4 regions of the Pseudoalteromonas simplex genome follow, and region 2 is predicted to be linked to each of the others. Evidence: predicted binding sites of a transcription regulator. Region 2 holds the regulator's gene; each other region holds the start of a gene.
What was found. The regulator sigma-54, encoded in region 2, starts transcription at its own class of promoters, with help from an activator protein. The targets are predictions, from matches to a motif close to GTTGGCACGNNNNTNGNNT.

Region 1 (5,538 bases), on a different contig from region 2:
CTATTATAATTAATTAAATGCAAATGAAAATAGTTATCACAATCAATTGATTGTTGGTGTGGTAAAAATATTACCAAATTAAATAGTATGTTCCATTATGTTTTTCATTCTTTATTTTATGATAATCGTAAAATAAAGTTTGACAATCATAAATCCGCTGTGTACTTTTTAGACTATGAAAATACGAATCAACCTAGATATAGAATTGGCAAAGAACAAAATGCAGCTGAAAGAGCTATCTCAGCGCATTGATATTTCTATGACCAATTTATCATTGCTAAAAAACGGAAAAGTGAAAGCGATCCGCTTTAGTACCCTTGAAGCTATTTGTGAAGAGCTTAATTGCCAACCCGGCGATATTTTGGTGTACGAACGCGATAGCGAATAACTTTACAACGCAACAGGATTTTGGAGGGCATATGCTCAACCGTGACTATTTACTACCCGGCATAGCAGCAGGATTACTTGCTGTCATTTTTCCCATGTACTGGATCTCAGTTTTTGGCGAAACACTTGATGGCTTAGGAGAGGCGCTTAAGCTTGATTTACAAAGCTTAAGTTTTTCAGACTTTGTGTTCGTGCTCATCGGTGCACTTGAAATTTACGTTTACCTGAGTTTACGCAAGGCACTAAAAGATATGTTTGATGTTGAAGGTGTACGCATCTTGTTATGTGTGTTGGCGGTGTTGGTATTAGCTTTTCATGCCACTGTGTTATGTGATGTTTATCTTGCTGTTGCAGGTGATAAAGCATCGAATGATGTCGTAGAAAGTATTTCAATTATTGCCATGGTGGTCTCGGCTGGGAGTTTAGGCTTGTATGCGTTAGTGGGTTTGATCACAGCCGCATTATTACTGACAAAACGCCATGGTATGTCATCGCTGCTAACGGTGTTTTCTATCCTATTGTTGCTGATGTGCATCTTACAGCTAACGGTGATTTTTGCTTATTTGAATGTGTTTTTATTCCCTGCAGCATTATTAATTTTAATGGTGTTCTTTATCAAAAAACCTGAGCAAATTGAAGTGATTTAACAACGCTTTGTAACATAAGGAATAGGGTATGAGCTGGTTTAAAACGATTCTGTTAACGCTATTTTTGTCATTTGTTTGGGCTGCTACCTGCGTATATGGTGGTGTCAGTGGTTGGTTTTTAAAACCCATTGCCGAAACTGGCAACACTGAGCAGTTTATTGCTAATAGTCAGGTGCTGATTGCTAACAAACACGTAAACATCGCTTATGTTTTGATTGAAAATGGCCAAGTGGTTTTTCAAGATTACTCAAAAAGCAAAGATGAAATAACCGCCAATACTCTGTTCCCCGTGGCATCACTGAGTAAATTTATTACCGCCTATGGCGTGATTACTCTGGCTGAGCAACAACAAATTCGTTTAGAACGCGCGATTAATGAGCAACTGACGGGCTGGCAGTTACCTGAATCAGAGTTTGATAATCAAACTGTTAGCCTTGCTCATCTGTTATCTCATACTGCGGGGCTTGGTGATGGTTTAGGCTTTGCTGATATTGAGCTAAATGAAACTGTACCAAGCTTGCTTGAGTCACTAAACAAGCCGATATCATCAACGGGTGTGCGTGAAATTAAAGTCACCAAGCCTGTGGGCGATTTTCAGTATTCTGGGGGCGGCTATTTGATGCTGGAGCTGCTGGTAGAAGAGAAAACGAATCAACGCTTTGCAACTTGGATGGCTGATAACGTCTTTAAGCCAGTTAATATGACTGATGCCAGTTACGATGTACTCACTGAGTTAGACAATATCGCACCTGCTTATGATAAAAGCGGGCAAGCTGCTGGGCATTTTCAATACGCATCGGCAGCGGCAACAGGCTTACTGGCAAGTAGCCATGACTTAATCGCTTTAGTGCAAGCATTAACATCACCTCAAACAGGGCAGTTAAGCCCGCAAATGATCAGTACCATGCGAGAGCCATTGGCTATTAGCTTAGGCGCACCAATTTGGGGGCTAGGTACCATGCTTTATGCGCCAACAGCATCGGGAGATTTTGTGTTTGGCCATGACGGCGCAAATGAACCGGCAATAAATAGCACGCTTCGTATTAACCCAGATAACAATGATGCAATCATCGTAGTTAGTAGCGGCGGTGAACATATTGCATCAAAACTCGGGTATGAATGGACGCTTTGGCAAACCGGTTCCCCCGACTTTTTAGCGTTTGATGTTGCCCTGCAAAGTGCTTTTGTACCCTGCTTATTAGGCCTTGGCATCATCTTGATAGGTATGCTTGTGGTGCGCTTCAAAAAAGCGAAATAAGCAATTGATGTTAGGTTTAAATTATTTTTCTGCTTTACCCGGTAATTAGTAGCATTGTCATTGTTCATTAACGTGAACAGCTATAGTATTTGCTATACATTGATTATTCAGGGTAGGGCGCATGTTACGATTTTTTTCTATAGACCAAGGTGTGATCACAGAAACAGAGCCAGCTGCTGATATGCCTCTTGCAACCGCTATTAAGAATGCCCATTGGATTGATACTATAAATCCGACTGAAGAAGAACGACAAGCGCTGGCAAGCACCCTTAATATCACCTTACCCGGCGCTGATGATGTTGAAGAAATCGAGGCCTCTTCTCGTTGCTTTATCGACCATGAAGGCTTGCATGTGCATGCGCTTTTCATGTCACCAAACGAAGGGCGCTTTAACACGGTAACCGTAGCTTGTTTGTTACAAGACAACTGTTTGCTGACAATCCGCGATGATGAACTAGCCGATTTTCGTCTATTACGACTACGTGCTCGGAAAGGGCAAGTGGCGTGTGATAATCCAAAGCAACTTTTGGTGACTTTATTTGACCAAAAAGTCGAAAACCACGCTGATATGCTTGAAGACATGCATCATCAGTTAGAAAAACTCAGTGCCTATGTACTTGAAGAGGATGACTCTGACTTAGAAGAAGCCGTTAGCCGAATTTCTCGCCTTGAAGATAATAACGGTAAGGTGCGTTTATGTTTGATGGATACGCGCCGGAATATTTCGTTTTTACTGCGCCACCTAGGAGCGCCGACAGAAGACCGCGAATCACTACGTGAAATTGTACTCGATATTGATACCCTTATGTCTCACTGTACATTTTTGTTTGATAAGGTGAATTTCTTAATGGACTCGACTCAGGGTTTTATTAACATCGAACAAAACCAAATTATCAAAACCTTCTCTATCGCCTCAGTGGTGTTTTTACCTCCAACCGTTGTCGCCAGTATTTATGGGATGAATTTTAACAGCATGCCTGAACTGCAATGGGCATGGGGTTACCCGTTTGCAATTGGCATTATGTTGCTGTCTGGCTTTGCACCTTACTTGTTCTTTAAACATAAAGGTTGGTTGTAACAAAGCATAAAAAAGCCCAGCAAATGCTGGGCAAGGGGTCTTCGGATAGACCTAGGGGGTTTAACCTTTCAATTCGCCGGTAGACGATTCAATATGCGCACGAACAAACCATTGGAATTGTTCTAAATCAGCCAGTTGGCCGGTGATCATATCTTCAGAAACTGGGTCTAGCTCACCAAGCTTATCGATAGCTGCACGGTGGTCTTTATTAACACCGTTATACACTTTATCAAGCGCTGTTAGGTGGTCAGTAACTAAGCCTTTACCAATTGAATAATCTTGCCAAGTACGGCGTTCTACAATTGATTGAGGTGTGCCAACAGGTACGCCGCCCATGGTTGCAATACGCTCTGCAATCGTGTCAGTCATCTCTTGCACTGCGCTTACTTGTGGGTCTAACATTTCGTGTACACCAATAAAATTAGGACCAACAACATTCCAATGAATGTGTTTTAAAGTGAGGTGTAAATCGATTAAAGCGACCATGCGTTGGTCTAGAATAGCAATCGTGTCCGCTGCAGCTTGGTCTTTAACACCCGGTGCTGTAAATTCTGCGATTTTTGATGATGAATTACTCATTACTCCTCCGAGATTATCTGTAAATTTCCTTTCGCTTTTAATCTAAAAAGCATGTGTAATTACACAGAAGCAAGCGTTGTGCCTAATAATTTTTAAACTATAAGGTTCTGAATTTAATAGATTAATTTTATTTAAGTCTTGAGGGAGGGTGATACTAGCTAAGAAGAAGTATGAAAACTCTGCACACCTTCTGTAAAAAATTCAGTGTGCAGATACAAAGTTACGACTTAAGAAAGTAAAGCCGCCGCTAAACGAACAAAATCAGATGAGGTTAGAATGCCCACTAGGTTGTTATCTTTATCAACCACAGGCATGCAGCCATGACGGTTTTCAACAAAAAACTTAGCAACTTCGTGTAGCGGTTGCTCTGGCGAGATACTGGTAAAATCGGTAGCCATAATATCAACCACTTTAGTTTGCTTTTCCTTGCGTTCGAGGGCGCTGGCACTGTAATTAGCCATGATATTCATTACCTGAGCAATCATGATTTTTTGTGTTAACATGCCAACCAAACCACCATGCTCATTGATCACAGGGATATGACGAACATTTTTCTCTTTCATTAGATTATGAGCATCATGCAGGGTATTTTGCGCGCTAATAGCAAATGGGTCTGGCGTCATTAAATCACTAACTAGGTGTGTCATGGCTACATCCTTACAATTAATCAAGTTGTGGTAAGTTTAGCGCTTATCTAGTTAATTTCACTTAAGTGAGATCAAAGTATTAGTGATTAACGGTGTAATTACTTATGCAGTTCAGCAGTAGGTAAAAAGATGTAATGAGGATAATTTTTACCTTTAAATATTAATTTTATGAATTATTAGCTTGTTCAATTAGCGTATAAGCATCATGCGCTTTTTCACTTGGTTTTATGCCTTTTCCTAAAATGATTGTTAATTGTACGGCTATTGTGCGCTCTAATAACGTTGACTCATGCAGTGCTGGCGAAGTTTGACTTGTGCAGGTTAATAAACCGCAGTGGGCTCTTTGCTCAAAACGTGGTTTGTTAGTGGGCTTGGTGCGTTCAACATCAACTGCCTGCTCGGCAACGAGAAACCAGTCATAACCGGTGTCTATCGTAATGTTGGCGGCTTGCAGCATACTTTGCTCAAGCGCTGAGCGCTTTGAACCGTGACGAGTCTCGTATCGAAGGATATATTGATTATCTGCAAGCTGCTTAGTTGTTAGGCCAGGAATGTTTTTATCATTCGAATGTTGGCTGCTGGTGCAGCCAATTAATACAATGGCAATATAAGCTAATAATACGTGTTTCATGATTGTCTCGCTTATTGCCAATGGCTAGTCAGTGCTTGTTGTTCGGCGTTACGATCTAACGGTTGGCCTTGAATGTGCTCGTCGATGTAACTATCAAGCGCAGGTGTTTTACTTGCTAAGCGATAGCTTTGGCTTGACATTGCGCGTTGCTCGCTCGATGCATGAAGCTGCCAAATTCCTTGTTGTTTACAAGCAATATGTGTTTGCTGGGTAGTTTTAGAATACAGCGTGTATTGGCGGCAAAAATCGCCATTAGTATTAACAAAGCTAAGCTGTGCAGTTAGGCTTCTGTTTGTATCTAATAGTGTGTT
Region 2 (5,538 bases):
CAGCTTCTTTTGGAATGCCATGCTTAAAACCAAACGACATAAACGTAATAATCAGTTTTTTATCTTTCTTACCTAAAATCTTTTCACGAATTGATTCTGCTAACTGATGAACACTCAAATCAGTGGTATCAATCATAAAGTCAGCGCGGGTGATCAGCACATCAAGCAGGATTTTTTCTTGTTTAATGGCAAGATCAAGCGGTAAAGAATCAATCGATAATGGATGCAAACGGCGAGTTTCAGAAAAGCGCTTAATTAGGGTTTGGTCATCACTATCTAGGTAGAATAGTGTTGGGTTTGCAAAACCTGGCAGGTACTCAAGAATATCATTAAACTCTTGCTGCTCTTTCGGTAAGTTACGTACGTCGATACTGACGGCAATTTTGTCATAATTATCAGAAACACTTCGCACGAGCGAAGGCAGTAGGTTGACAGGAATATTATCAACACAGTAGTAGCCTAAGTCTTCAAGAACTCGTAAAGCGACCGATTTCCCCGAGCCTGAGCGACCGCTGATAATTATTAATTCCATTTATGCCTCTGATGCAATTACTTGAAATAGTTGCTGATCGCTTGTAGCACTTCGCAACTGTTTACAAAAATCTTTATCTTTAAGTCTATCAGCAATTGTTGACAAGGTCTTCAAGTGCAACTGGCAATCGCCATCTGGTACGATGAGTGCCACAAAAATATCAACGGGACGATTGTCTATCGCATCAAAATTGATGGGAGATTCACTGACAATAATAAATGCATGAGGTTCATCAGCACCACTCATTCGACCGTGGGGAATAGCTATTCCTCGGCCGATACCTGTACTACCTAACTTTTCCCTGTTCAGAAAAGCATCTAGGATATCTTGTTGAGATAAATGAGGAAACTGCTGGTGAGCTAACTCGCTAATATACTCAAGAATTCTTTTTTTGCTATTAAAAAGGACCGCAGCTTTGCTGCAGTCCTGATTAGTAAGTGAACTAAGTTTCATAATTTAATGTCGAGCTAATTTCTCTTTATGCTTAATGACTTGGCGATCAAGTTTATCGATCAATGAGTCAATTGCTGCGTACATATCTTGATGTTCTGTAGAAGCGAACAACTCGCCTCCGTTTACATGTAAAGTTGCTTCTGCTTTTTGGCTTAATTTTTCTACATCTAAAATGACATGAACATTATTAATATGATCAAAATGCCTTTCTAGTTTTGCGAACTTAGTGTTTACATAGTCTCTTAATGAATCAGTGACTTCTACGTGACGACCAGTTAAATTTAGTTGCATAAGCATTTTCCTTCTATGTAAAACGTCTAAATCAGACTTTTACGCTGATTAGACGGAGGTATTGCTAGAGACTCACGATATTTTGCAATTGTACGTCTAGCTACTTTAATTCCTTGCTCAGCCAATATATCTGCAATTTTGCTATCACTCAATGGTTTAACCGAGTTTTCTGCAGCAACTAACTTCTTGATTAAAGCGCGAATTGCTGTAGAAGAACACTCACCACCATTTTCGGTGCTGACATGGCTTGAGAAGAAATATTTCAACTCAAAAATTCCCCTTGGGGTATGCATATATTTTTGTGTTGTAACCCGAGAAATCGTCGATTCATGCATTTCGACCATTTCAGCGACATCGTTTAGCACCATTGGCTTCATTGCTTCTGGGCCATGTTCAAAGAAAGCTTGCTGTTGTTGCACGATACAGTTGGTCACTTTTAGTAAAGTATCGTTACGGCTTTCTAAGCTCTTAATAAACCACTTTGCTTCTTGTAAGTGAGAACGAATAAATTGGCTGTCGCTACTTGATTTAACAGAGCGAGACATCGCTGCATATTGGCTATTCACTCTAATTTTTGGCATACAATCTGGGTTTAACTCGACTACCCAGCGGCCTTTCACTTTTTTCACTGATACATCGGGTATGACGTACTCAGATTCTTCGCGTACTATGCTATCCGCAGGCTTAGGATTTAAGCTGTGAATGAGCGTCATCACTTCTTTAAGCTCGTTTTCTTTAAGCTTAGTCTTTTTCATTAAAGTGCGATAGTCGCGACTTGCTAATAATTCGATATGCTCAGATAAAACCATTTTAGTTTCAGCTAAATATGGCGTATTGGCATCGAATTGACGAAGTTGTATACACAGGCACTCTTGTAAACTTCGCGCGCCGATACCAACTGGATCGAATAACTGTATTCTTTTTAAGACAGCTTCAACTTCATCGAGTTCGATTTCTTCTTCATCATTATTTTGATTAAAGCTTTCGACAATATCTTCGCAGCTAACCGTTAAAATACCTGAGTCATCGATAGCTTCAACGATGGCAACGGCAATCGCTTCATCGGTAGGACTAAATGGTGTGAGCTGTAGTTGCCACATTAAATATTCTTGCAGTGTTTCTGTTGAAGCACCTTGGTAAATAGACTCGTCTTCAGGCATTGGCCCAGACGATGTTGATGGGGCGGCACTCATGTACTCATCCCACGTAACATCCATAGCTAAGTCATCGCTAACCGTATCCTTACTCAGAGCATCACTGCTTTCTTGCTCGAATTCGCTAGGTGCTTCGTCGGCAGACGCGCTGACTTGTACATCGTCAGACTCCGCTTTTTGCTCATTCTTACCGATGCTTTCTTCGTTGTAATCCGCTTCTTCCACTTCAAGCAGAGGATTACTATCAAGCGCTTCTTGAATTTCTTGCTGGAGATCCAATGTACTGAGCTGCAACAAGCGAATGGCTTGTTGCAGTTGTGGAGTCATTGTAAGTTGCTGGCCCATGCGCAGCTGTAATGATTGCCTCATGTATCCCTAACAATCCTTTTTAAGTTATCGGTAACGGTGAAGACACTGTTATCGATTTATTGTCATTGTATAAGTCTAGCAGATGCTCTAGTCGGTGGCGTAATGGTTACAGCCTGAATTGCTCGCCTAGATAAACATCACGTACAGTTTGGTCAGCTAATACGTGCTCAGGTGTCCCTGATGCAATTAGCTCCCCATGAGAAACAATGTAGGCTTTTTCACAAACATCAAGGGTTTCTCGAACATTATGGTCAGTAATAAGTACACCAATACCACGATTTTTTAGGTGCTCAATAATTTTCTTTATATCTAACACCGAAATAGGATCAACACCAGCAAAAGGCTCATCTAAAAGGATAAATTTAGGATTAGCGGCTAATGCACGTGCAATTTCAACGCGGCGTCGTTCACCACCTGACAGTGCCATACCTTGGCTATCGCGAATATGTTGAATGCTAAATTCATCTAATAAGTTGTTAAGCGTCTCTTCGCGCGTTGTTTTGTTAAGATCTTTGCGGGTCTCTAATATGGCCATCAAGTTTTGGTAAACTGTTAATTTTCGAAAAATAGACGACTCTTGTGGTAGATAACCAATACCTAAGCGCGCACGGCTGTGCATTGGCAAAAGCGTGATATCGTTATCATCGATGCTTATTTTTCCTTTGTCGCTTGGTACGAGCCCTACAATCATATAGAAGGTCGTTGTTTTACCTGCACCATTTGGCCCTAACAAGCCAACAATACTGCCCGCTTCAACTTCAAGACCGACATTTTTAACCACTTGGCGGCCTTTGTAGCTTTTAGCTAAAAGCTCTGCTTTTAATGTGCTCATGGTTGGCCTTTATCGTCTTTTTTATTTTCTACAGGCACTAAAATAGTGTGTACACGATCTGTTGAGTTTTCGTCTTTTTCTGCGCTGATCAGCTGTTGAGCCATATCATAGGTAATGCTTTTTGCCGTTACTTTTTGACCCGCTTGAGTGACTTCAGCTTCGCCATTGAGTGTTAAGAAGCGTTTCGCAACATCATAACGAACTTCTTCGGCGCTGGCGCTCATCACGGTGCCATCAGCTTGCTTTTCTTCGAAGTAAGCTGGTTTGCCTGTAGCGATAATTAATTCGACTGTACCTTCGGTGTCACCGCCATGTGCCTCAAGTCGCTCTGCTGTAATGCGACGATCACCATGCACGATCTCTACGTTACCTTCGAATATGCCAACGCCATCTTTTAGTTTACCGACTTGGCGATCTGAGCTAATGCTAATTTGAGCGCCTGTTTGCTCGGCAGCTGCGCCCGAAAAGGCAATCAATAAGCTTGGGATCAGGAGTAATTTCTTCAGTTTATTGGTCATAGTATATGGTTCGTGTATGGTTAGTTAACTCAACAATTTCGGCTTTTAAATCGGCTTTTAAGCCTTTACCGGTAATTTTTAAATTCGGTCCTGTTAGTGTTACAGGTTGCTTTGAAAACATCGTCATTTTATCAATGTCGACATTAATATTTTCTGCTTTTATATCTTCGATCATACCGTTATGGGTTAAGTTTTTAGCAACTACATCCCCTTCAAAAATCAGCTGATCATTTTCGTATAAAGTAGCTTCTTTGGCTCTTACTTGCCAAACTTGCTGATCGCTATAAATAGTAAAAATAGGTTGTTCAAAAAAGGTAAACCCTAATTGTTGATACAACTCCATTTTTGCAGCTGCCACTTTATGACTAATTTTACCTTGCTCGTCATAAGCTGTTTGCTTTAGAGCAACGGCAGTGTAATCAGGCGTTGCGATGATCTCGTCTTCACTAGTTATTGTATCAGTTGACAGGTTAAAGTACGGGTACCATAACCACACCATGCAACAGACAAAAACAATACTCAGTAAAATACGGGCTATATTCATGCGCTGGTTCCATCGCTAGTTAACGGCTTGCCGTTTTCTAACATCAGTAAATCAGTTAATTCACGCACAGCTCCAAAGCCACCCGGTAATAATGTGGTGTAATGAGCCAGCTTCTTGATAAGCGGGTGTGCATCGTTTACTGCGACAGCAAAGCCAACTTTTTCCATAACTGGTAAGTCTGGACCATCATCACCAATATAGGCAATCTGTTTATCTGTCAGCCCCAGTTTATCCTTTAACTCTTGATAAGCAATCAGCTTATCTTCTTGTCCCTGATAAATGTGCTGAACTGTTAGGCTAGTCATTCGCTGCTGAACTATTTGTGAATGGCGGCCAGTAATCACTGCCACTTCAAAGCCACTATTAATGAGTGCTTTAATACCAAAACCATCTTTAGTATTGAATGCTTTAAGCTCTTCGCCATTATTACCCAAATAAATTCGACCATCAGAAAAAACACCATCAATATCACAGATTAATAGTTTTATTTTTTGAGCACGCTGACTCACATCAGGGCTCAGGGGCTGGTATAGTTCGGCGAATGTCATTGCTTAGAGAACTCCTGCTTTTAATAAGTCTTGCATATTAAGGGCACCAATTGGTGTGTTGCTTTGATCCACCACAATTAAACCATTAATACGTTTATGCTCCATAATATTTAAAGCTTCAGCCGCAAGCATGTCAGGGCGAGCCGTTGTGCATGAACGGGTCATCACTTGGCTAATTGCCGTGTTATGGATATCGATGCGCTGTTCTAAAATACGGCGTAAGTCACCATCAGTGAATAACCCGGCTAACTTTTCATCTGCACCAATCACTGCGGTCATACCAAGGCCCTTGGCTGA
Region 3 (5,538 bases), on a different contig from region 2:
GTCCGGTTAAAGACTCAAAAATGACACCGCGTATTGCCGATACTGCAAAGCACCTTTGGTATATCTATGTATCGCTGACGATTGCCTGTACGCTTGCATACTGGGCTGCAGGGATGGATTGGTTTGATGCAATATGTCATGCATTCTCTACGATTGCGATTGGTGGCTTCTCTACCTACGACGCATCAATGGGGCAGTTTGATAGCCCATTAATTAACTTTATCTGTGTCGTGTTTTTACTGATTGCAGCCATTAACTTTTCGCTGCACTATGCAGCTGTATCGTCACGCAATATTCGTGTTTATTTACGCGACCCTGAATTCAAAGTGTTTTTATTGATTCAATTAGCATTGGTCATTGTCTGCTTTACTGTGCTGTCATCAAATAATATTTATGCCGATGGTGATGAGACTCTCGACCAAGCCATGTTCCAAGCGGTTTCAATGAGTACAACCGCGGGATTTGCGACTGATAACTTCTCAGCATGGCCGCTGTTCCTACCTATTTTACTTATCTTTTCAAGTTTTATTGGCGGCTGTGCCGGATCTACCGGTGGTGGTATGAAGGTCGTGCGGGTGTTCTTACTTTACCTACAAGGTATTCGTGAACTTAATCGTCTAGTGCATCCGAGGGCTATTTATTCAATTAAATTAGGCCGAAAAGCACTCCCAGATAAAGTTGTAGAAGCCGTTTGGGGCTTTTTCTCAGCCTATGCGTTAGTGTTCGTCATTATTATGTTGGCGCTGATGGGCACCGGTATGGATAACATCAGTGCATTCTCAGCAACCGCTGCTTGCTTAAATAACTTAGGCCCTGGTTTAGGTGAAGTCGCCGCTCATTACGGCGCGATTTCTGATACGGCAAAATGGCTACTTACTATTGCGATGGTATTTGGTCGTTTAGAAATATTTACTTTATTAGTGTTATTTACCCCAACGTTTTGGCGAGGGTAAACGGCGGATAACTCTCTAGGAATGGAGATCAAAAAGTGCCAAAAACCCAAAAACAATTAAATTTAGAAAAGTTAACCTGTATTCCTGCTGGTAGCTTAGTTGATGTGGAAATTATCACACCAACAAATAGTAAGCGTGTGAAAACAGAGTTTATTGGCTTGATGAATGAGCAATACATCATCTTAAATTACCCTTCCTCAAAGCGATTGGCGAACGGCAGTGATTTCATCAAAGACGGTGTGATGGTGATTATACGGGCTGTGCTCGAAGCGGGTGGTGGGCAAGTGATTGCTTTTCGTCAGCAAATAAACGCCTTATCATCGCACCCTTATCGCTTAATTTTTCTCGACTTTCCTCAGCAAGTGCAGCTTTATAGCTTGCGTAGTGAAGCGCGTATTCCTACTTTATTCCCTGCAAACTTAGTGATTTCGGAGCAAAAATTGGCAGGGCTTATTAAAGATATTTCTGTGACAGGTGTGCAGTTTGATATTAATAGCAAGGAGGACTTAAGCGCTTTTAAAGGACAAAGCTGCCAAATCACCCTAAGTAAACGTGAGTTTAGTGGCAAGGTATGCAGCGTACGCAAGCGAGCGGGTGGCTTTATGTTTGGTGTGCAACTTGATACCAGTGAAGATGAAATGAAAAAATTCATGGAAGAGCACTTAATTGACCTTTCAGTGTTGGATAGTTAATGCCAATTCGCCATTTTGCAACAAAATGGCTATTTTCCTCAATTTAACCCTACAGATATTAAAATTATTTTATAAATAAATTTAAATAACCAATTAAATCAATGTATTACTAATTAAATTAATTTCGATTTTTTTCTTTAAGTTTTGTTGTTCAGATAGAGTTTATTTTCCAATCCCTAACTTTTCTGTTTTCTAATCCGAATTAATCGCTATTGTCTCCATTTTAATCTTTGTAACTTATTGATTTTAAAGGTGACAAAAAACCAACCACCGAGCTTGTTGCAAAACAGCAACAAATAAATCGCGTTATTTCCCCCTAATTCTCGGTATTTTAATTTAATACACTGATTTTATTGTTCTTTTTAACTTTGGCATCGAAGTTGAAATAGTCTTAGCGAACACAGAGAAAAACTGATTCAGGAACATATCCTTTATCACAGTTGAGACAACATTGAAGGAATAGTGATTATGAAAACGTTACACAAAACTTTAGCACTTGTAGCTCTTGCAACTTCATCTGCAGCATTTGCCGCTGACTTTGACACATTAGATGTTAATGGTGATGGCGCAATCAGCAAAAGCGAAGCATCTGTAAGCGAAGCATTAATGAGCCAATTTAAAGAGCTTGATACAGACGGCAACGGTGAGCTGTCAAAACAAGAGTACTCAAAAGCTTAATTTCATTGTAAGGACGCACTGAAAAGGATTTCTAACTCAAGACAACACATTTTGAAGGAATGACATTATGAACACAGTAAATAAAACACTAGCACTTATGGCACTTGTATCTTCATCTGCAGCATTTGCGATGAGTGACTTCGATACCTTAGATGTTGATGGCAATGGTGTTATCAGCCAAAGCGAAGCATCGGTAGATGCAGAGCTTATGAGCAAATTCAGTAAACTAGACACTGACGGTAACGGTGAGTTATCGAAACAAGAATTTTCAAAAGCTTAATGTGATTAAGCAAAACCAGTTTATTTAGCTGATTAGTTCTGAGCTGCCAAAGACAGCCTAAATGGATAAGGGAATCCATGACAAAGGACAACACTGGAAGTGTGATCAGCTAACACTTTTAATATTGAAGGAATATGATTATGAAAACAGTAAACAAAACATTAGCTTTAATCGCACTTGCATCATCATCAGCAGCTTTTGCAGCATCTGACTTTGACACTCTAGACGTTGACGGTAATGGCGTGGTTAGCAAAAGTGAAGCAGCCGTTGACGCAAAAATTATGTCGCAGTTTAAAACACTAGATGTGAATGGCGACGGCGTTCTTACTGAAGCTGAGTTCTCTGAAGCCGAATAACTGAATTAGTACGTAGTTATACCAGTTTCCACTAAGCAAGGATCTCAGAAACGGATTTCACTCTTTTAAAATTTAAGGTAGTTATTATGAAACAGTTAAGCACAACAATCGCAATTTTAGCACTAGCAACATCATCAGCAGCCTTTGCACAAGGCGTAAGCTTTGCAACGTTCGATACCGACGGTGATGGTGTGATCAGCAAAGAAGAAGCGTCTGCAAATATGCAGCTTGAAAAGTTATTTCCAGAGTTAGATAGCGATGGTAATGGCGAACTTTCAAAAGAAGAGTTTGCTCAAATTCAGTAGAATCTTTTAGAAAAGTTAGGTACTTTCACTTCAAGAGTCGTAAAGCAGCTGTCATGGCTGCTTTTTTCGTTTATAAGCGTTCGTTTACAAGAAGATAGCACTTACTTGGAATAGCTTTTCAACAACTGTAATGTGCTTTTTATCAATCAAGAACATGATAACGTGGTCGCCAGACTGAATAACGGTATCGTCATGGGCAATCAGCACATCATCGTTACGTACAATTGCACCAATGGTAGTTCCAGCTGGTAGCTTAATATCAGCAATTGCTCGGCCAACAACTTTAGATGTATGCTCATCACCATGAGCGACAGCTTCAATAGCTTCTGCTGCGCCTTTACGTAACGAATAAACATTAACAATGTCACCACGGCGAACGTGTGTTAGTAGTGCTGAAATAGTGGCTTGCTGAGGCGAAATAGCAATATCAATCTCACCACCTTGTACTAAGTCTACATAAGCGCCACGCTGAATAAGCACCATGGTTTTTTGTGCGCCCATACGCTTTGCCAGCATCGCAGACATAATGTTTGCTTCATCATCATTGGTAACAGCAATGAAAACATCTACTTGTTCAATATGTTCTTCAGATAACAGTTCTTGATCAGAGGCATCGCCACAAAATACGACGGTGTTATCAAGCATTTCAGAAAGCTGTGCTGCACGCTCTTTATTGCGCTCAAGCAGCTTAACGCTGTGGTTTTTCTCAAGTGAACGCGCAAGGCCCGCACCGATATTACCACCACCGGCGATCATGATCTTTTTGTATGAACGTTCGAGCTTTTGAAGTTCATTCATGACTGCGCGAATATGCTTTGTTGCAGCGATAAAGAACACTTCATCGTCCGCTTCGATAACGGTTGTGCCAAGTGGTTTAATCGCTTTACCTTGACGATAAATAGCCGCTACCCGGGTTTCGACATTCGGGATGTGCTCTTTCAAGGCTGAAAGTGCATAACCCACCAGCAAACCACCGTAATAGGCTTTCACCGCAACCAGCGATAACATGCCATCGGCAAATTGTAATACCTGTAAAGCACCCGGATAGTCGATTAAGCGACGAATATACTTAGTTACCAGCGCTTCAGGAGCAATGTAGTGATCAACAGGTAAGTCGTCATTATGAAATAGCTTTTCACGGTACTTTAAGTATTGCTCTGAGCGAATACGGGCAATTTTGGTTGGTGTGTTAAAAATACTATAAGCAACTTGGCAAGCAACCATGTTCACTTCATCTGAACTGGTTACGGCAATAATCATATCGGCGTCTTCTGCGCCTGCGCGACGCAATACATCGGGATGCGCACTGTGACCGGTAACACCTTGTAAGTCGTACTTATCTTGTAGCTCTCGCAAACGGTTACCGTCGATATCGACAACGGTGATCTCATTTTGCTCACCTACGAGGTTTTCTGCCAATGTGCCACCAACTTGTCCGGCACCGAGTATGATTATTTTCATAGCTTGTTCTTATTAGTGTTTTTTAACTAGCTTTGCGTAATAGAAACCGTCACTTTCACCAGGCAGTAATTGCAGACCAGGTAAAGTAGGGGTGTCGTTTTCATGCAAAGGTATGTGTTCAGCACTTTGATTATTGGCAAGGAACTTCGCAACTTGTTGTTGGTTCTCTTGCGGTAATACAGAGCAGGTCGCATAAACTAACGTACCACCAGGCTTAAGTAGAGGCCAAATGCTATTTAGGATATCGCCTTGTAAGTTAGCTAGATCTTCAATATCAGATGCACGACGTAACCACTTAATATCAGGGTGACGACGGATCACGCCAGTTGCTGAACAAGGCACATCAAGCAAAATACGGTCGAATTGCTGTTCATCCCACCAGATATGGGGTTGTGAAGCATCGGCACATTGTAGATCGGCAGCCAAGCCAATACGCACTAAGTTTTGTTTAACACGTTCTAGACGCTCGCTGTCGCTATCTAGTGCTAATACGTCAGCGTCGGCCAGTTCTAGGATATGGCACGTTTTACCACCTGGCGCTGCACACGCATCTAAAATGACATCATCATTTTGTGGATCTAAAAAGCGTGCTGCTAATTGTGCCGCTGCATCTTGAACTGAGCAGGCACCGGTATCAAACTCTGGTAATGCGTATACATCACACGGTTTAGCTAGTTTAATACCATCAGGAAAATCAGCATTAAGGGTATGCTCAATATCATTTGCTTTAAGCATCTCGCTGTATTCTTGGGTGCTGTACTGCGCTTGGTTTACACGTAACCACATAGGTGCTTGCAACTGATTCGCTTCAAG
Region 4 (5,538 bases), on a different contig from region 2:
TACTCACGCTCTACTTCGTAGCTTGGGTGCATTAAACGGTTAGCAAGTTCACCATCGTTAGTAAACAGCATTAAACCTGCGGTATTAATATCTAATCGGCCAACTGCAATCCAGCGTTCGCCATCAACACGTGGTAAACGGTCAAATACCGTACGACGACCTTCTGGGTCTTTACGCGTACATAACTCACCTTCTGGTTTGTTATACATAAGCACACGACAAATACGGTCGGCTTTGTCTTCGATTTTCACTACGTGACCGTCAACACGAATTACATCGGTTGCTTCTACGCGGTCGCCTAAACGAGCCACTTTACCATTCACGCTCACGCGGTTGGCATCGATGTATTTTTCCATTTCACGACGTGAACCCACGCCAGCACGGGCTAATACTTTTTGTAACTTTTCAGTTTCTACATTACTCATTCAGATAGTTCTCTCACAGAAGGATCGCTCAATAACTGGTTGATTTTACTCTCCTGAAGTTCAGGTAACGGCGGTAATTCATCTAAACCAGCTAATGAAAAATAATCTAAGAAAGCGGATGTTGTGGCATACAACGCTGGGCGCCCAGGCACCTCTTTATGGCCAACAACCCTAACCCACTCTCTTTCTAATAAGGTTTTAATTATTCCTGAGCCAACAGCAACCCCCCGTACTTGTTCAATTTCACCACGGGTAATAGGTTGTCTATAAGCAATTAAGGATAAAGTTTCTAGTAGTGCTCGTGAGTATTTAGGTGCGCGCTCTTGCCATAAGTTTGCCAGCCAAGGCGCTAAACTAGCGCAGGCTTGAAACCTGTAACCGCTGCCTACTGCAACAAGCTTAATGCCTCGGGTTTGATAATGCGTTTGAATTTGTTCAATTGCATTATTAATGCGCGGCATAGATACGCTTAAATCAGCTAATACTGACTCTTTTAAATGACGTTTAGACACAGGTTTTCCAGCAACAAAAATCGCGGCTTCTATGATTTCGACTAACTGTTCATCACTGATACGTTTTGTGGCCATTGCTACTAAAGGTCATTTTAAATCACTAACGCACTATTATGACAGAAGTCAGCCAAGGTTGGAAAAATTATTGTAAAAAAGCCAGTGTAAAACACTGGCTTTGGGGGATTTTTATGAATGAATATTGAAATTAGCTCTTTTTAACCATTTCAAGGGCATCATCTTCGGCAACGTCGCTGCCATATTTGCTAATGTAATTAACAAATTCAGTGCGGCTTACACGCTTATCTTTGTTGCTATCCATATAGCCAAAGTGATTTGCGATATCGTCGTCATCGGCTTCTTCAATAGAAACATAACCATTTTTGTCGTTATCTAACGATTTAAAGTCATTTTCGATTGGGTCAAATTTAGCGATTTCAGCTTTAAATGCTGATTCAGATACCTCACTATCAGTTGCTACCTTGCCCGTATTTAATTGCATGTATGCATTAAATTCAGTACGGCTGATTTGCTCATCCATATTGGTATCGATATTTGAAAAATGCTCCCAAATTGCATCATCGTCAGCTTCTACCTTAGAGATATAACCGTCATTGTCATTATCTAGGCTGCCAAAATCACTGTCGATTTTTGCTAAAGAGTTACTTGCAGAACATGCTGAAAGACTTAGTGCTGCTAAAATTGTTGATGCTAAAGTTAACTTGTTCATAAGACATTTCCTTGTAGTCGATTAGATTCACTTCGACTGTTACAAGTTGAATGCCAAAATGCCTTATTGGCTAAAATCAAGCACTTACAGCTCGGTTAAGTTGAGGTTAAGCCTATGATTTAGCAAGCTTTTCATGGAGTGCTGTAATTTTTTCATAAAAAAAGCGCTCCGAAGAGCGCTTTTTACAAATAACAAAAATGCCGCTATTAGATAGCTGCGTTTTGGTAACGCTTAACGAAGTCTGTTACTGCTTCGCCATTACATTTTAACGTATTTAAGTTACCAATTTTTTCACGCACAGGTGTTAAACCTTTTTTAAGTGCAGTGATGCAAAGTTGAGTTTCTTTTTGCTCATTTTTAGCAAACACTTCAACAGCTGCTTTTGCTGCTTCTTGTGATTGTGCTTTTTTAGCAATCTCACGGATGTCAGTACCGTTACATAAAATGCTTTTTGAAAAACGTGACATTGAAATGCCATGCTTTGCTGCTTCTTTACGTGCAGCGGTAAACCCTTCGTTTGCACTTAAGCTACATAACTTCGATTCAATACTGTTATCAGCTGAAAAGTAGTGCGGGTTGCTTGCTAATGAGCCAAATGAGATACATGCAAGAGAAAGCATCACTAATTGTTTTTTCATGGTTTACCTTTAAATAGTACATAATATGAACGGGTGGTTTGCGCGCATTATATAAACAAAAATAAGCAGATCAACTGAATTATTTATTTAATTTAATAATTAATAGTGAGTTAACAATGTTTTTAAATTAAGCAGCAATTGATCAACATTTACCCAATTTGATTTTCGTAATTAGCTCATGAATAAGCCCTAGTTTGATGATAGAATTGCGCTAAACACTGAAACAAAAATAATAGGTGCACCATGAAGGTAATCTCATTTAACATTAACGGCCTGCGCGCTCGTTTACACCAATTGCAAGCCGTAATTGATAAACATCAACCAGATATTATTGGCTTACAAGAAATCAAAGTACATGATGAAGCCTTCCCTCTAGAAGACGTACAAAAAATGGGTTATCACGTTTATTTTCACGGTCAAAAAGCACATTACGGCGTGGCAATGTTATGTAAACAAGAGCCAAAATCAGTTGTTAAAGGCTTTGCAACCGATACCGACGAATCACAGCGTCGTATGATCAGTGTTACCGTGACACAAGAAAATGGTCGTGACCTAACGGTGATGAATGGCTACTTCCCGCAAGGGGATAATATTGCCCACGAAACCAAATTCCCTTATAAGCGTCAGTTCTATAAAGATTTAATGACTCACTTAGAAGATAACCACACGGCTGATCAAGATGTTATTGTGATGGGCGACATTAATATTTCACCGACCGATCTCGACATTGGTATTGGTGAACCAAACCGTAAGCGCTGGTTAAAAACAGGTAAGTGTTCTTTCCAACCTGAAGAGCGTGAATGGTTAAGCACTTTATTAAACTGGGGCTTTAAAGATACCTTCCGTGAACTTTACCCAGAAAAAACTGAGCAATACTCGTGGTTTGATTACCGCTCAAAAGGTTTTGATGACAACCGTGGTCTACGTATTGATGTGATCTTAGCAACTCCAGCTCTTGCTGAGCGTTGTGTTGAGTCTGGTATCGATTACGAATTGCGAGGTATCGAAAAACCATCTGATCATGCGCCAATTTGGTCAACATTTAACGCATGATAGACACATTGCAATGGCAGCTCCCTTTGTGGAGCTGTGTGGCTATAATACTCTGGCTCAGCTTTGATAAGCAAAGCGCATCACAATTATTGGCAACGCCAATAAGACAAGTTGGTGTGCTCGCATGTGCTTTAGTACTTGCGGTACTGTGGCGCATTAAAGCGGGGATATTACCAGGCCTCGAATTGCATATTTTAGGGGTTACTGCAGTGACCCTAATTTTAGGTTGGCGACTGGCTATTTTTGCAAGCCTTCTTGCAAGTTTACTCTTGGTATTAGTCGCTCAGTTGCCAGTATCAATACTGCCAGTGCATTTATTGTTTACTGCTTTTTTACCAATTACATTGAGCTATTTGTGTTTTGTGCTTTGCTATAGCTACCTGCCGAGACACTTTTTTATTTATATCTTTTTATGCGCGTTTTTAACCGCTGCTGTTATCGCCTGTATTAAAATACTTACCAGCGGTGTGTTTTATTACTTGCTTGGTGATTACAGTTTTATTGAGATTTCAGAAAATTATCTGATTCTGTGTGCCATAATTTGGTTTCCTGAAGCAATGCTCAATGGCATGGCCATTACCTTGATGATCACCTATCGCCCTCATTGGGTTAAAACCTTTTATGATAAGGACTATTTAGACTCATGAGTCTTCACTACCACTGCCCGCTTTGCAAACTTGAACTCACTCTAAACGACAAAACTTACCGTTGTGACAATAACCACAGTTTTGATATCGCCAAAGAGGGTTATGTCAATTTACTTCCCGTGCAAAATAAAAAGTCGAAACAACCGGGCGATAACCTTGAAATGGTGCAGGCTCGCCGCGCTTTTTTAAGTGCCGGACACTATTTGTTTTTACAGCAGGCTTTAGCTGAGTTAGTGGCATCTCTCGAACCAAGTTCAGTGATTGATTTAGGCTGTGGTGAAGGTTTTTATACTCAAGCTATAGCAGCGCAGTCGAGTGCCGATGTATATGGTGTCGATATTTCTAAGCCCGCGGTCAAATACGCTGCTAAGCGTTACGAAAATGCGCATTTTAGTGTCGCGTCGATTAGCCAAGCCCCTTTTGCAGATGCGCAGGCTGATGTGCTTGTTAGTGTGTTTGCCCCTTTATTTGCACAAGAGCTTGCCCGCCTTGCCAAGCCGCAAGCTAGTTTAATTGTTGCAAGTCCTGGCCCTTGGCACCTTAAAGAGTTAAAAGCGTTTATTTATGCCGATGTGAAACCGCATACAGAGATAGAGCCACCAGCAGGCTTTAGCAAAGAGTCGATAAACTTATTAGAGCAACAGGTGCTGTTGTCTGTCGATGAGATTAAACATTTAATTATGATGACGCCGTTTGCGTGGAAGTTTCGCCCAGAGCATTGGCAGCAGATAGAGCAACAAGGCCCACAAAAAGTAACTTTATCGTTTTATGTGAGCCAGTTTGTTCGCGATTAGAAGTGTTCTTTAGTGAAGGCTTTATCCATTTTTTCGAACATATCTTTTAATAATTGAGCTAAGTCAGTGTAGCGTGGTTTTTCAGTCGTTAATTGTGACTGATAACCATGCGCCTTCATTTTACTGTGCAGCTCGGTATACCAACTTAGCATTGCTGGCTCTAAACGGGTTTCTGCACGGCGGCCTAGCCACAACAAACCTTGAAGCGGTAGTGATAAAAAGAAAAGCGCGATAGTGATAGCTTGTGGAAAATAATCACTACCTAAGTAATTCACTTGCATAAATACGGTCAGCATTGCCAAAATTGGCATCACTGTAATTGCCAGATCAGTGGCCTTGATCACTCTAAATTCGGCAAACAATGGAGCGAGCTCTTGTCGCATCGGCCATTTTTTAGCGTATTGACGACCTGTTTGCACTTGTGACATGACACCTTTTTGCATCATCACTCCTAGGGTTTTCAACTTGTTTCACAACCGAGTGTAACACACTCCCGGATACAATCCCTGCAAAACCTGTCCTAGTTTTAATACCAAATTAATGGTTAGGAGACTAACGTTTAAAGTCTAAATGAGATAAAATGTTATCGGCTTAAGTCAACCAGACTTTAGTATAATTACAGCCTAGCTTTGTTAAGTGTAGCAACAAAATACTTATTTACTATACTGGCAAAGAATTCTAATTATCAAGCCTTAATATACACTGACTGATATCGTACTTTTAGGACCTAGCTATGTCGACG

Region 1: dps (DNA starvation/stationary phase protection protein Dps) is a predicted target of sigma-54. The motif match lies at 4,017-4,035, and genes of this name have one in related genera.
Region 3: IRQ78_RS18955 (EF-hand domain-containing protein) is a predicted target of sigma-54. The motif match lies at 2,013-2,031, and genes of this name have one in related genera.
Region 4: IRQ78_RS12495 (EF-hand domain-containing protein) is a predicted target of sigma-54. The motif match lies at 1,704-1,722, and genes of this name have one in related genera.

Annotation. Positions count from the first base shown of each region.
Region 1 covers NZ_JADILN010000011.1:80,591-86,128, reverse strand. Annotated here, with positions in the region: gene IRQ78_RS17180 (helix-turn-helix domain-containing protein) at 176-388, shown strand; gene IRQ78_RS17175 (hypothetical protein) at 420-1,034, shown strand; gene IRQ78_RS17170 (serine hydrolase domain-containing protein) at 1,063-2,292, shown strand; gene corA (magnesium/cobalt transporter CorA) at 2,414-3,370, shown strand; gene dps (DNA starvation/stationary phase protection protein Dps) at 3,431-3,949, opposite strand; gene IRQ78_RS17155 (CBS domain-containing protein) at 4,177-4,596, opposite strand; gene IRQ78_RS17150 (CC0125/CC1285 family lipoprotein) at 4,763-5,227, opposite strand; gene IRQ78_RS17145 (anti-sigma factor) at 5,239-5,538, opposite strand, start outside.
Region 2 covers NZ_JADILN010000018.1:16,882-22,419, forward strand. Annotated here, with positions in the region: gene rapZ (RNase adapter RapZ) at 1-532, opposite strand, end outside; gene ptsN (PTS IIA-like nitrogen regulatory protein PtsN) at 533-985, opposite strand; gene hpf (ribosome hibernation promoting factor) at 989-1,276, opposite strand; gene IRQ78_RS19725 (RNA polymerase factor sigma-54) at 1,303-2,799, opposite strand; gene lptB (LPS export ABC transporter ATP-binding protein) at 2,906-3,631, opposite strand; gene lptA (lipopolysaccharide transport periplasmic protein LptA) at 3,628-4,149, opposite strand; gene lptC (LPS export ABC transporter periplasmic protein LptC) at 4,139-4,693, opposite strand; gene kdsC (3-deoxy-manno-octulosonate-8-phosphatase KdsC) at 4,690-5,241, opposite strand; gene IRQ78_RS19750 (KpsF/GutQ family sugar-phosphate isomerase) at 5,245-5,538, opposite strand, start outside.
Region 3 covers NZ_JADILN010000015.1:44,804-50,341, forward strand. Annotated here, with positions in the region: gene IRQ78_RS18945 (TrkH family potassium uptake protein) at 1-953, shown strand, start outside; gene IRQ78_RS18950 (flagellar brake domain-containing protein) at 989-1,645, shown strand; gene IRQ78_RS18955 (EF-hand domain-containing protein) at 2,114-2,323, shown strand; gene IRQ78_RS18960 (EF-hand domain-containing protein) at 2,391-2,603, shown strand; gene IRQ78_RS18965 (EF-hand domain-containing protein) at 2,744-2,959, shown strand; gene IRQ78_RS18970 (EF-hand domain-containing protein) at 3,046-3,264, shown strand; gene trkA (Trk system potassium transporter TrkA) at 3,349-4,725, opposite strand; gene rsmB (16S rRNA (cytosine(967)-C(5))-methyltransferase RsmB) at 4,738-5,538, opposite strand, start outside.
Region 4 covers NZ_JADILN010000005.1:208,008-213,545, forward strand. Annotated here, with positions in the region: gene rluB (23S rRNA pseudouridine(2605) synthase RluB) at 1-425, opposite strand, end outside; gene scpB (SMC-Scp complex subunit ScpB) at 422-1,012, opposite strand; gene IRQ78_RS12495 (EF-hand domain-containing protein) at 1,143-1,664, opposite strand; gene IRQ78_RS12500 (exonuclease III) at 1,871-2,302, opposite strand; gene xthA (exodeoxyribonuclease III) at 2,546-3,355, shown strand; gene IRQ78_RS12510 (energy-coupling factor ABC transporter permease) at 3,352-4,002, shown strand; gene IRQ78_RS12515 (putative RNA methyltransferase) at 3,999-4,796, shown strand; gene yfbV (terminus macrodomain insulation protein YfbV) at 4,793-5,239, opposite strand; gene IRQ78_RS12525 (acetate kinase) at 5,530-5,538, shown strand, end outside.